DNA from 2 places in the Mesorhizobium sp. M2E.F.Ca.ET.209.01.1.1 genome. Region 1 is predicted to be linked to the other one. Evidence: predicted binding sites of a transcription regulator. Region 1 holds the regulator's gene; the other holds the start of a gene.

What was found. The regulator LexA, encoded in region 1, represses DNA repair genes until DNA is damaged. The targets are predictions, from matches to a motif close to TGTTCNNNNTGTGTTCNG.
Region 2: the regulator LexA is predicted to act here: its motif matches at 1,533-1,550, upstream of uvrA (excinuclease ABC subunit UvrA).

What each region holds. Positions count from the first base shown of each region.
Region 1 is NZ_SADP02000034.1:12,531-16,959, reverse strand. Features, by position in the region: gene EN852_RS33260 (ComEC/Rec2 family competence protein) at 25-2,463, shown strand; gene lexA (transcriptional repressor LexA) at 2,488-3,222, opposite strand; gene kynU (kynureninase) at 3,676-4,429, shown strand, end outside.
Region 2 is NZ_SADP02000004.1:170,920-175,348, forward strand. Features, by position in the region: gene EN852_RS09925 (ATP-dependent Clp protease proteolytic subunit) at 1-564, shown strand, start outside; gene EN852_RS09930 (hypothetical protein) at 644-925, shown strand; gene uvrA (excinuclease ABC subunit UvrA) at 1,712-4,429, shown strand, end outside.

The DNA of each region.
Region 1 (4,429 bases):
TCTGGGGCGCAAGGGGCAGACCCGATGGCTGGACGTGGCCGGGGCGTGAGGGAGGGCGGGGAAACGACAGCTGGCGTCAGCGAGCGCCTGATGTTTGCTCATGCCGCGCCTGCCGAAGAACCGCCGGTTTCGCTTCCGGAACTCCATCCGCCCGCCGAGCTACCGCCGCCCGGTGGCGGTGCGCTGCAGCCAGCCTCGCCAACAGCCATCGTCGGCAGGATCCGAAAACAGCTTGGCACCGTTTCGCTTCCTGCGCTGCGCCGAAGCGTTGCCGTCGCTGCCGCCACGGAACTCGACCGCGGCGTCGGCTTCCTGCTGGTGCCGGTGTTTCTGGCCGCCGGCGTCATCTATTACTTCTCGCTGAGCACCGAGCCCGATCTCTATAGGCCGCTTGCGGCGGTGGCCCTGATGGCTCTTTGCGCGGCGGTGTCGCGCTCCTGGCAGAAAACGCATCTTGTCTTCATGGCATCGCTTTTCTGCGCGCTCGGGTTTCTCGCGGCCAAGGTGGAGACCTGGCGGATGGCGACCCCGATGCTGGGTTCCGAAATCCAGACACGGCTGACCGGCCGCCTGGTCACCGCCGAAGCGATGGCCAATGGCCGTGTGCGGCTGACCATCGACGTCATGTCCGCCGAGCATCCGACGCTGCGCTACGCGCCGGACCGCGTTCGGCTGTCGGCGCGCAGGATCCCGCCCGGCATGACGGCCGGGTCGATGCTCACCGGCTATGTCAAGCTGCTGCCGCCGACCGGCCCAGTTCGGCCGGACAGCTACGACTATTCCTTCGATAGCTATTTTGCCGGAATAGGTGGCAGCGGTTTTTTCCTGGGCGACCCGAAGCTGATTGCACCGACTCCGTCTGCGCCAACGGGGGTGCTGTTGGGCGCAAGCATTGCATCGGCCATAGAAAACGCGCGCGAAGGGATCGCCGACCACATCCGGAGCAGCATCGGCGGGTCCGAAGGCGAGATCGCGGCGGCGCTGATCGTCGGCGTGCGCGCCGGCATTCCGGAAGCGATCAACGAGTCGATGCGACGCACCGGCATCTACCACATTATCTCGATCTCCGGTCTGCACATGGCGCTGGTGGCCGGCACGATCATGTTCCTGCTGCGCGGCGCTTTCGCGCTGTTTCCGGATTTCTCGTCGCGCCGCCCGGTGAAGAAATACGCCGCTGCGATCGCGCTTGCCTCGATTGCCGCTTACCTCGTCATCTCCGGCATCGTGGTGGCGGCCGAACGGAGCTTCATCATGCTCGCCGTGATGCTGATCGCGGTGCTCTTTGACCGCGCGGCGCTGACGATGCGCAACCTGGCGATCTCGGCGATTGCCGTCATCCTTGTGTCGCCACATGAAGTGGTCGGCCCGAGCTTCCAGATGTCCTTCGCCGCCACCGCTGCCTTGGTCGGGGCCTATGCCGGCTTTGCCGACTATCGCGCCGGCAAAGCGACCGCGCCGCTGGCAAAGCATTCGTTCCTCGGATACCTGTCGCGAAAACTGGCGGTTGGCGTGGGTGGCGCCGCTGTAACCTCGCTCATTGCGGGCAGCGCGACATTGCTGTTTGCGATCTGGCATTTCCAACGCGTGTCGCCGCTCAGCCTGCTGGCCAACCTCGCGGTGATGCCGATCGTTTCGCTGATCGTCATGCCGTTCGCCGTGTTGAGCGCGCTCGCCATGCCGTTCGGCTTCGACGGTCCCTTCCTCTATGTGATGGGCAAGGGACTGACAGCGATGATTGCCATTTCGGCATGGATTTCCGAGCGCTCGCCGGTCGATGCCGTGGGATTGATCTCGATCCAGTCGGTGCTGCTGGCGACAATCGCGCTGGTCATCGCGACCATGGCCACCACCTGGCTAAGGCTCGCCGCTGTTCCCTTCGCCCTCGCCGCGCTGCTGGCGATCCCGCATGTGCGCACGCCGGATGTGCTGATCTCGGAGGATGCGCATCTGGTGGCGATGCCGATCGGCGGCGGCGAACTTGCCGTCAACCGCGAACGCTCCAACGAGTTCACCACCGACAATTGGAAGCGGGCGCTGAAAGCCGAGGAAATCGTGCCGCCGGAGACGTTTGCCAAAGACGCTCTCGACATCGCCGATCCTGTCGACCTGCCACCAGGATCGCCCTTCTATTGCACCGGTGACCTCTGCATCGGCCGGCACCCTTCCGGCGCGATCGTCGCGCTTGCCGAAAACCGCGACAGCGCCCGGCCTGCCTGCGGCTTTGCCGACCTCATCGTCATCAACGATGCGACGGCCTACAATCCCTGCTGGGATCCGCGTGTGCTTGTCGTCACCAAGCGCCAGCTGGCGCGTGACGGCAGCGCCGCCGTCTTCTTCGATCCACAATCGGCAACGGCCCGCCCAGCCATCCAATATGCCGTCGAAAAGCCATATCGGCCCTGGCACGAGCAGCGCAAATACTCGCGCGAGGCGAGGGGGCTGCCGCCTTATGAAAAGCCCTGAGAGGGCCAAGCCCTCGCAGCCGGATCAGTAGCGCCTGATCAGCCCGACGAGCTTGCCCTGCACCTTGACCCGATCCGGTCCGAAGATCCGGGTCTCGTAGGCCGGGTTGGCAGCCTCCAGCGCGATCGAGGCGCCCTTGCGGCGGAAGCGCTTGAGCGTCGCTTCCTCATCGTCGACCAGCGCCACAACGATCTCACCCGGGCTCGCCGTGCTGGCGTTACGGATGATGACGGTGTCGCCGTCGAAGATCCCGGCCTCGATCATCGAGTCGCCCTTGACCTCCAGCGCATAATGCTCGCCGCCCATGATCATGTCCGGCGGCACCGAGATCGAATGCGTCTGGTGCTGGATGGCGTCGATCGGAACACCGGCGGCGATTCGGCCCATCACCGGAATGGACACGGCCGAAACGGCGTCGTCGTCATTGCTCGGCGTCGGCGTACGCGAAGGCGCTGCCGGCTTGACCTGGCGGCTTAGATTGCCCTGGCCGCCCTGGATGACGCTTGGCGAAAATTTCCTTGCGGCATTCAGGCCGGGCGCGATCGAGTCGGGCAGCCGCAAGACCTCCAACGCGCGCGCCCGGTTTGGCAGCCGGCGAATGAAGCCGCGTTCTTCCAGCGCCGTGATCAGCCGGTGGATGCCGGACTTCGAGGCCAGGTCCAGCGCTTCCTTCATCTCGTCGAAGGATGGAGGAATCCCGCTCTCCTTCAGGCGTTCATGGATGAACATCAGGAGTTCATGTTGTTTGCGCGTCAGCATTGGCGGCCCCCATGGGTTCCGAAACCAGAATCAGAAAAACAAACCCAGAACAAACACTATCTGTTCCAGTTGTGTTCCGCAACCGTTTAAAGTTTAATGAATTTCTTAAGGCTGCCGAAAGAATGTTGCATCCGACGGTGCCCGGCCGCCGGCGGCTGGGCTGTGTCATTGATTCCGCTCGATTTTGCAATTCTCCTTAAGCTGAAATTGAGAGGCGACACCGTCGCTGAGGCACCGAGGGTTTCGCGTCGGCTCATTCATGCATGCACCGTACCGTGAACGAAACGAACCCAAAATGCCAACCTTGGCGACGATTCCGGCCCTCAGCCTTTGCCGTCTATGGACCAGCTAACACAGGACAGAAGGTTCTTGCCGTGCCGCTGACGGTGATGAGACAACTCCTCGGTCGCCTGAGGATGTAGCGGCACGGTTCGAAGCGGAGGCGGTAGCACAATGAGGGGAATTCCCGATCTTGCCGAGGTCGAGGCAATGGATGCCGCGGACCCGCTGCGCGCCCTGCGCGATCGCTTCGTTCTGCCGGAAGGGGTGATTTACCTCGACGGCAATTCGCTCGGCGCTGCTTCAATCAACGTCTTCAGCGAGATCGAGAAGTCAGCGAAGCAGGAATGGGCGCGGGATCTCATCCGCGCATGGAACACCGCCGGCTGGTTCGACATGCCTGTCCAGCTGGGCGACCGGCTCGGGCGTCTGATCGGCGCCGCGCCTGGCCAGACGGTGGTGTGCGACACAACCTCGATCAACATCTACAAGGTCCTGCATGCGGCGCTCGCGATGCGGCCCGAGCGCCCGGTGATCGTTGCCGAGGGCGACAGCTTCCCGACCGACCTCTATATGGCGGAAGGGGTGGCCTCGACGCGGCCCGGCACGGTGCTGCGGCTCGAAGGCGTCGATGCCCCGACGATCGAGGACCTGATCGACGACGATGTTGCCGTCATCCTGGTCAACCACGTCAACTACAAGTCCGGCCGGCTGCGCGACATGGCCGCCCTGACCCGCAAGGCCCATGACGCCGGTGCGCTGATCGTCTGGGACCTCTGCCACACGGCCGGCGCCCTGCCGGTCGATCTCGACGGCTCGAATGCCGATTTCGCGATCGGCTGCACCTACAAATATCTCAATGGCGGGCCGGGCGCGCCGGCCTTCATCTATGCCGCGACCCGCCACCATGGCGACATTAGCCAGCCGC
Region 2 (4,429 bases), on a different contig from region 1:
TCGAGCCGCGGGGAACGTTCCTTCGATATCTTTTCGCGGTTGCTGCGCGAGCGCATCGTCTTCATCAACGGCGAGATCAACGACACCGTGTCGGCGCTGGTCTGCGCGCAGTTGCTGTCGCTGGAGTCCGACCATCCCGACAAGGAGATATCGCTCTACATCAACTCGCCCGGCGGCATGGTGACCAGCGGCTTCGCCATCTACGACACGATGCAATACATCTCCTGTCCGGTGTCGACGGTCTGCATGGGCTTCGCCGCCTCTATGGGCTCGTTTCTCCTGATGGCCGGCACGCCGGGACGGCGCATCGCCCTGCCCAACACCAGGATCGTGCTGCACCAGCCGCTAGGCGGTTTCCAGGGCCAGGCCTCCGACATCCAGCGCCATGCCGAGGACATCGTGCGCACCAAGCAGCATATGACGGAGCTCTACGCCAGGCATTGCGGGCGCACCTACGAAGAGGTCGAGCGCACGCTCGACCGCGACTATTTCATGAGCGCCGCGGAAGCCAAGGAATGGGGCCTCGTCGACCACGTCTACGACACGCGCAAGAAAGCGGCCTGACATCGCGGGGCGGACGCGCGGCAGCAATTTGATCGCTGCGCGTCTGGCATCGCTCCAGTTGCGTCAATATAGTCCGCGCATGATCAGGTCCGTTCAGCCCAGACATTTATGCGCCACCCTCGCCGCTCTTGCCGCCGCGCTGATAGCCGGCACAGCGCTTGCCGATGACAGCTCGACGCAAAAACTGCCCGGCGTCAGCGACAACTACCGCATCGCCAAGCCGGCGCCGCAGCCCGAGCCGGATGACGCGCAGCCCGCCAGCAGCGACGGCTCGTTCAAGATCGGCAACACCGATGTCAGGATCGGCGGCAGCATCACCGTTGACATGGCGACGGGCGGCACCAGGATTCCGAACCACTGAGCGTTCTCGACCCCTGCCCGTAAGGCTGAACCCACCCCCCAAAATATAAGCCCCATCCCTGCTGAGCAGACGGATGGGGCTTCATGGATCCAAAAATCCAACTTTAGCCGGGAGTGGACTGCCGGCGTTCTGTTTCGGATGCAACGCGGCGTTCGGCCGACGATCCGACTATGGTCTCTGATTGTAGGGAATCGGCAAGTCACGGTTTGTCGGGCTGGCGTTTCAAGTCTGCCCTGGCACTTATGCCCGCCGCGGCTCCATCTCCGTGTGGAGCCTCAAGGGACTGTCCGGTGGCGTCATGCTCCGCTCCTGGGTCCGTTGCGACAATGTCGTTCGAAGCGCTAATCGCTATCACCTGCGGCGTCTCGCAGGTCGCCAGTTGGGCGGCGAGGCCATCGAAAGACGGCCGGCTTCGTTGACGCCTTTGAGACTGCCCCCGTGAGTCGCCGGCGTCAACCGTTGAATAGCCGGTTACCGAAAAATGTGATCACCGGGAGGTTACGTACGGGTAAGTCGAGTGGCTCCGTGAATCAACGACGCAGGCATCGGCGGCACCTGTCTTCGCGACGCTTTGCGCGATTGTTTCCACAACGCTTTGTCAGGAGCATGTTCGGTCTTTGTTCTTTCCGCTTGCTCGCTCGCGGGAAAGGCGGTTAAACCCAGGATTGGCTTCTTCCGTCGAGATTGTGGTGTCTCTCGACGTGGCGGCAAAAATACCTACATAGGGGATGGCCGGGACGAACCCGCCCAATCCAGCAAATTCCAGATCTGAGGCGGCGACCGGCGATGGCCGACCATAAATATCTTTCCATTCGCGGGGCGCGCGAACACAATCTCAAGAATATCGATCTCGACCTGCCGCGCGACAGCCTGATCGTCATGACTGGACTGTCGGGGTCCGGCAAGTCGTCGCTCGCTTTCGACACCATCTATGCCGAGGGCCAGCGCCGCTATGTCGAGAGCCTGTCGGCCTATGCCCGGCAGTTCCTGGAGATGATGCAGAAGCCGGACGTCGACCAGATCGACGGCCTGTCGCCCGCCATCTCGATCGAGCAGAAGACCACCTCGCGCAACCCGCGCTCCACGGTCGGCACCGTCACCGAAATCTACGACTACATGCGCCTGCTCTTCGCGCGTGTCGGCATCCCCTATTCACCGGCCACCGGTCTGCCTATCGAGAGCCAGACCGTCAGCCAGATGGTCGACCGCGTGCTGGCGTTGGACGAAGGCACGCGTCTCTATCTGCTGGCGCCGATCGTGCGCGGCCGCAAGGGCGAATACCGCAAGGAACTGCTTGAGTTGCAGAAGAAGGGATTCCAGCGCGTCAAGGTCGACGGCGTCTTTTATGAGATCGCCGACGTGCCGGCGCTGGACAAGAAGTACAAGCACGACATCGACGTCGTCGTCGACCGCATCGTCGTGCGCGGCGATCTGGCGACCAGGCTCGCGGATTCGATGGAAACCGCGCTGAAGCTCGCCGACGGCCTTGCCGTGGCCGAGTTCGCCGACCGGCCGCTCGACGCCAGCCTGACCGGCGAGGACTCGGTCAACAAGTCGAAGAACGAGACGCATGAGCGCATCCTGTTCTCGGAAAAATTCGCCTGCCCGGTGTCCGGCTTCACCATTCCCGAGATCGAGCCCCGGCTGTTCTCCTTCAACAACCCGTTCGGCGCCTGCCCGACCTGCGACGGTCTCGGCAGCCAGCGCGCCATCGATCCCAACCTCGTCGTGCCGGACGAGAACATCTCGCTGCGCGACGGCGCCATCAGCCCATGGGCGAAGTCGACCTCGCCCTATTACGCGCAGACGCTTGAAGCGCTGGGCAAGGCCTATGGCTTCAAGCTTGGCGACAAGTTCAAGGATCTGAGCGCCCAGGCGAAAGAAGCCGTGCTGCATGGCACCGGCGAGCGCGAGATCACCTTCCAGTATGATGACGGCCTGCGCTCCTACAAGACGACCAAGACCTTCGAGGGCGTGATCCCCAATCTCGACCGGCGCTGGAAGGAAACGGAATCGGCCTGGATGCGCGAGGAGATCGAGCGCTTCATGTCGGCCACCCCCTGCCCCGCCTGTAACGGCTACCGGCTGAAGCCGGAGGCGCTGGCGGTGAAGATCGGCGGCAAGCACATCGGCGAAGTGACCGAGCTGTCGATCCGCAAGGCCGACCAGTGGTTCACCGACCTGCCGGCGCAGCTGAACGAGAAGCAGAACGAGATCGCGGTGCGCGTGCTCAAGGAGATCCGCGAGCGGCTGCGCTTCCTCAACGATGTCGGCCTCGACTATCTGACGCTGTCGCGCAACTCCGGCACGCTGTCAGGCGGCGAGAGCCAGCGCATCCGGCTGGCCTCGCAGATCGGCTCGGGCCTCACCGGCGTGCTCTATGTGCTGGACGAGCCGTCGATCGGCCTGCACCAGCGCGACAATGCGCGCTTGCTCGACACGCTGAAGCACCTGCGCGACATCGGCAACACGGTCATCGTCGTCGAGCATGACGAGGACGCCATCCTGCATGCCGATTATGTCGTCGACATCGGCCCGGCCGCCGGCATCCATGGCGGCCGCATCATAGCGCAGGGCACGCCGCAGCAAATCATGGCGACACCCGCCTCGATCACCGGCAAATACCTGTCGGGCGAGCTTGAAGTGGCCACACCCGCGGCGCGCCGCGAGGCCAAGAAGAACCGGCGGATAAAAGTCGTCGGCGCGCGCGGCAACAATCTGAAGAACGTCACGGCGGAAATCCCGCTCGGCACCTTCACGGCGGTCACCGGCGTGTCGGGCGGCGGCAAGTCGACCTTCCTGATCGAGACGCTGTTCAAGGCGGCCTCGCGCCGCATCATGGGTTCGCGCGAGCATCCGGCCGAGCACGACCGCATCGAAGGGCTGGAGTTTCTCGACAAGGTCATCGACATCGACCAGTCGCCGATCGGCCGTACGCCGCGCTCCAACCCGGCGACCTATACCGGCGCCTTCACGCCGATCCGCGACTGGTTCGCCGGGCTCCCCGAGGCCAAGGCGCGCGGCTACCAGCCGGGCCGCTTCTCCTTCAACGTCAAGGGCGGCCGCTGTGAAGCCTGCCAGGGCGACGGTGTCATCAAGATCGAGATGCACTTCCTGCCCGACGTCTACGTCACCTGCGACGTCTGCCACGGCAAGCGCTACAACCGCGAAACGCTGGACGTGCTTTTCAAGGGCAAGTCGATCGCCGACGTGCTCGACATGACGGTCGAGGAAGGCGTCGAGTTCTTCTCGGCGGTGCCCGGCGTGCGCGACAAGCTGGAGACGCTGAAGCAGGTCGGCCTCGGCTATATCCATATCGGCCAGCAGGCGACGACTTTGTCGGGCGGCGAGGCGCAGCGCATCAAGCTCGCCAAGGAACTGTCGCGCAAGGCGACAGGCAAGACGCTCTACATCCTCGACGAGCCGACCACCGGCCTCCACTTCCACGATGTGGCGAAGCTGCTCGAAGTGCTGCATGAGCTGGTCGACCAGGGCAACACGGTG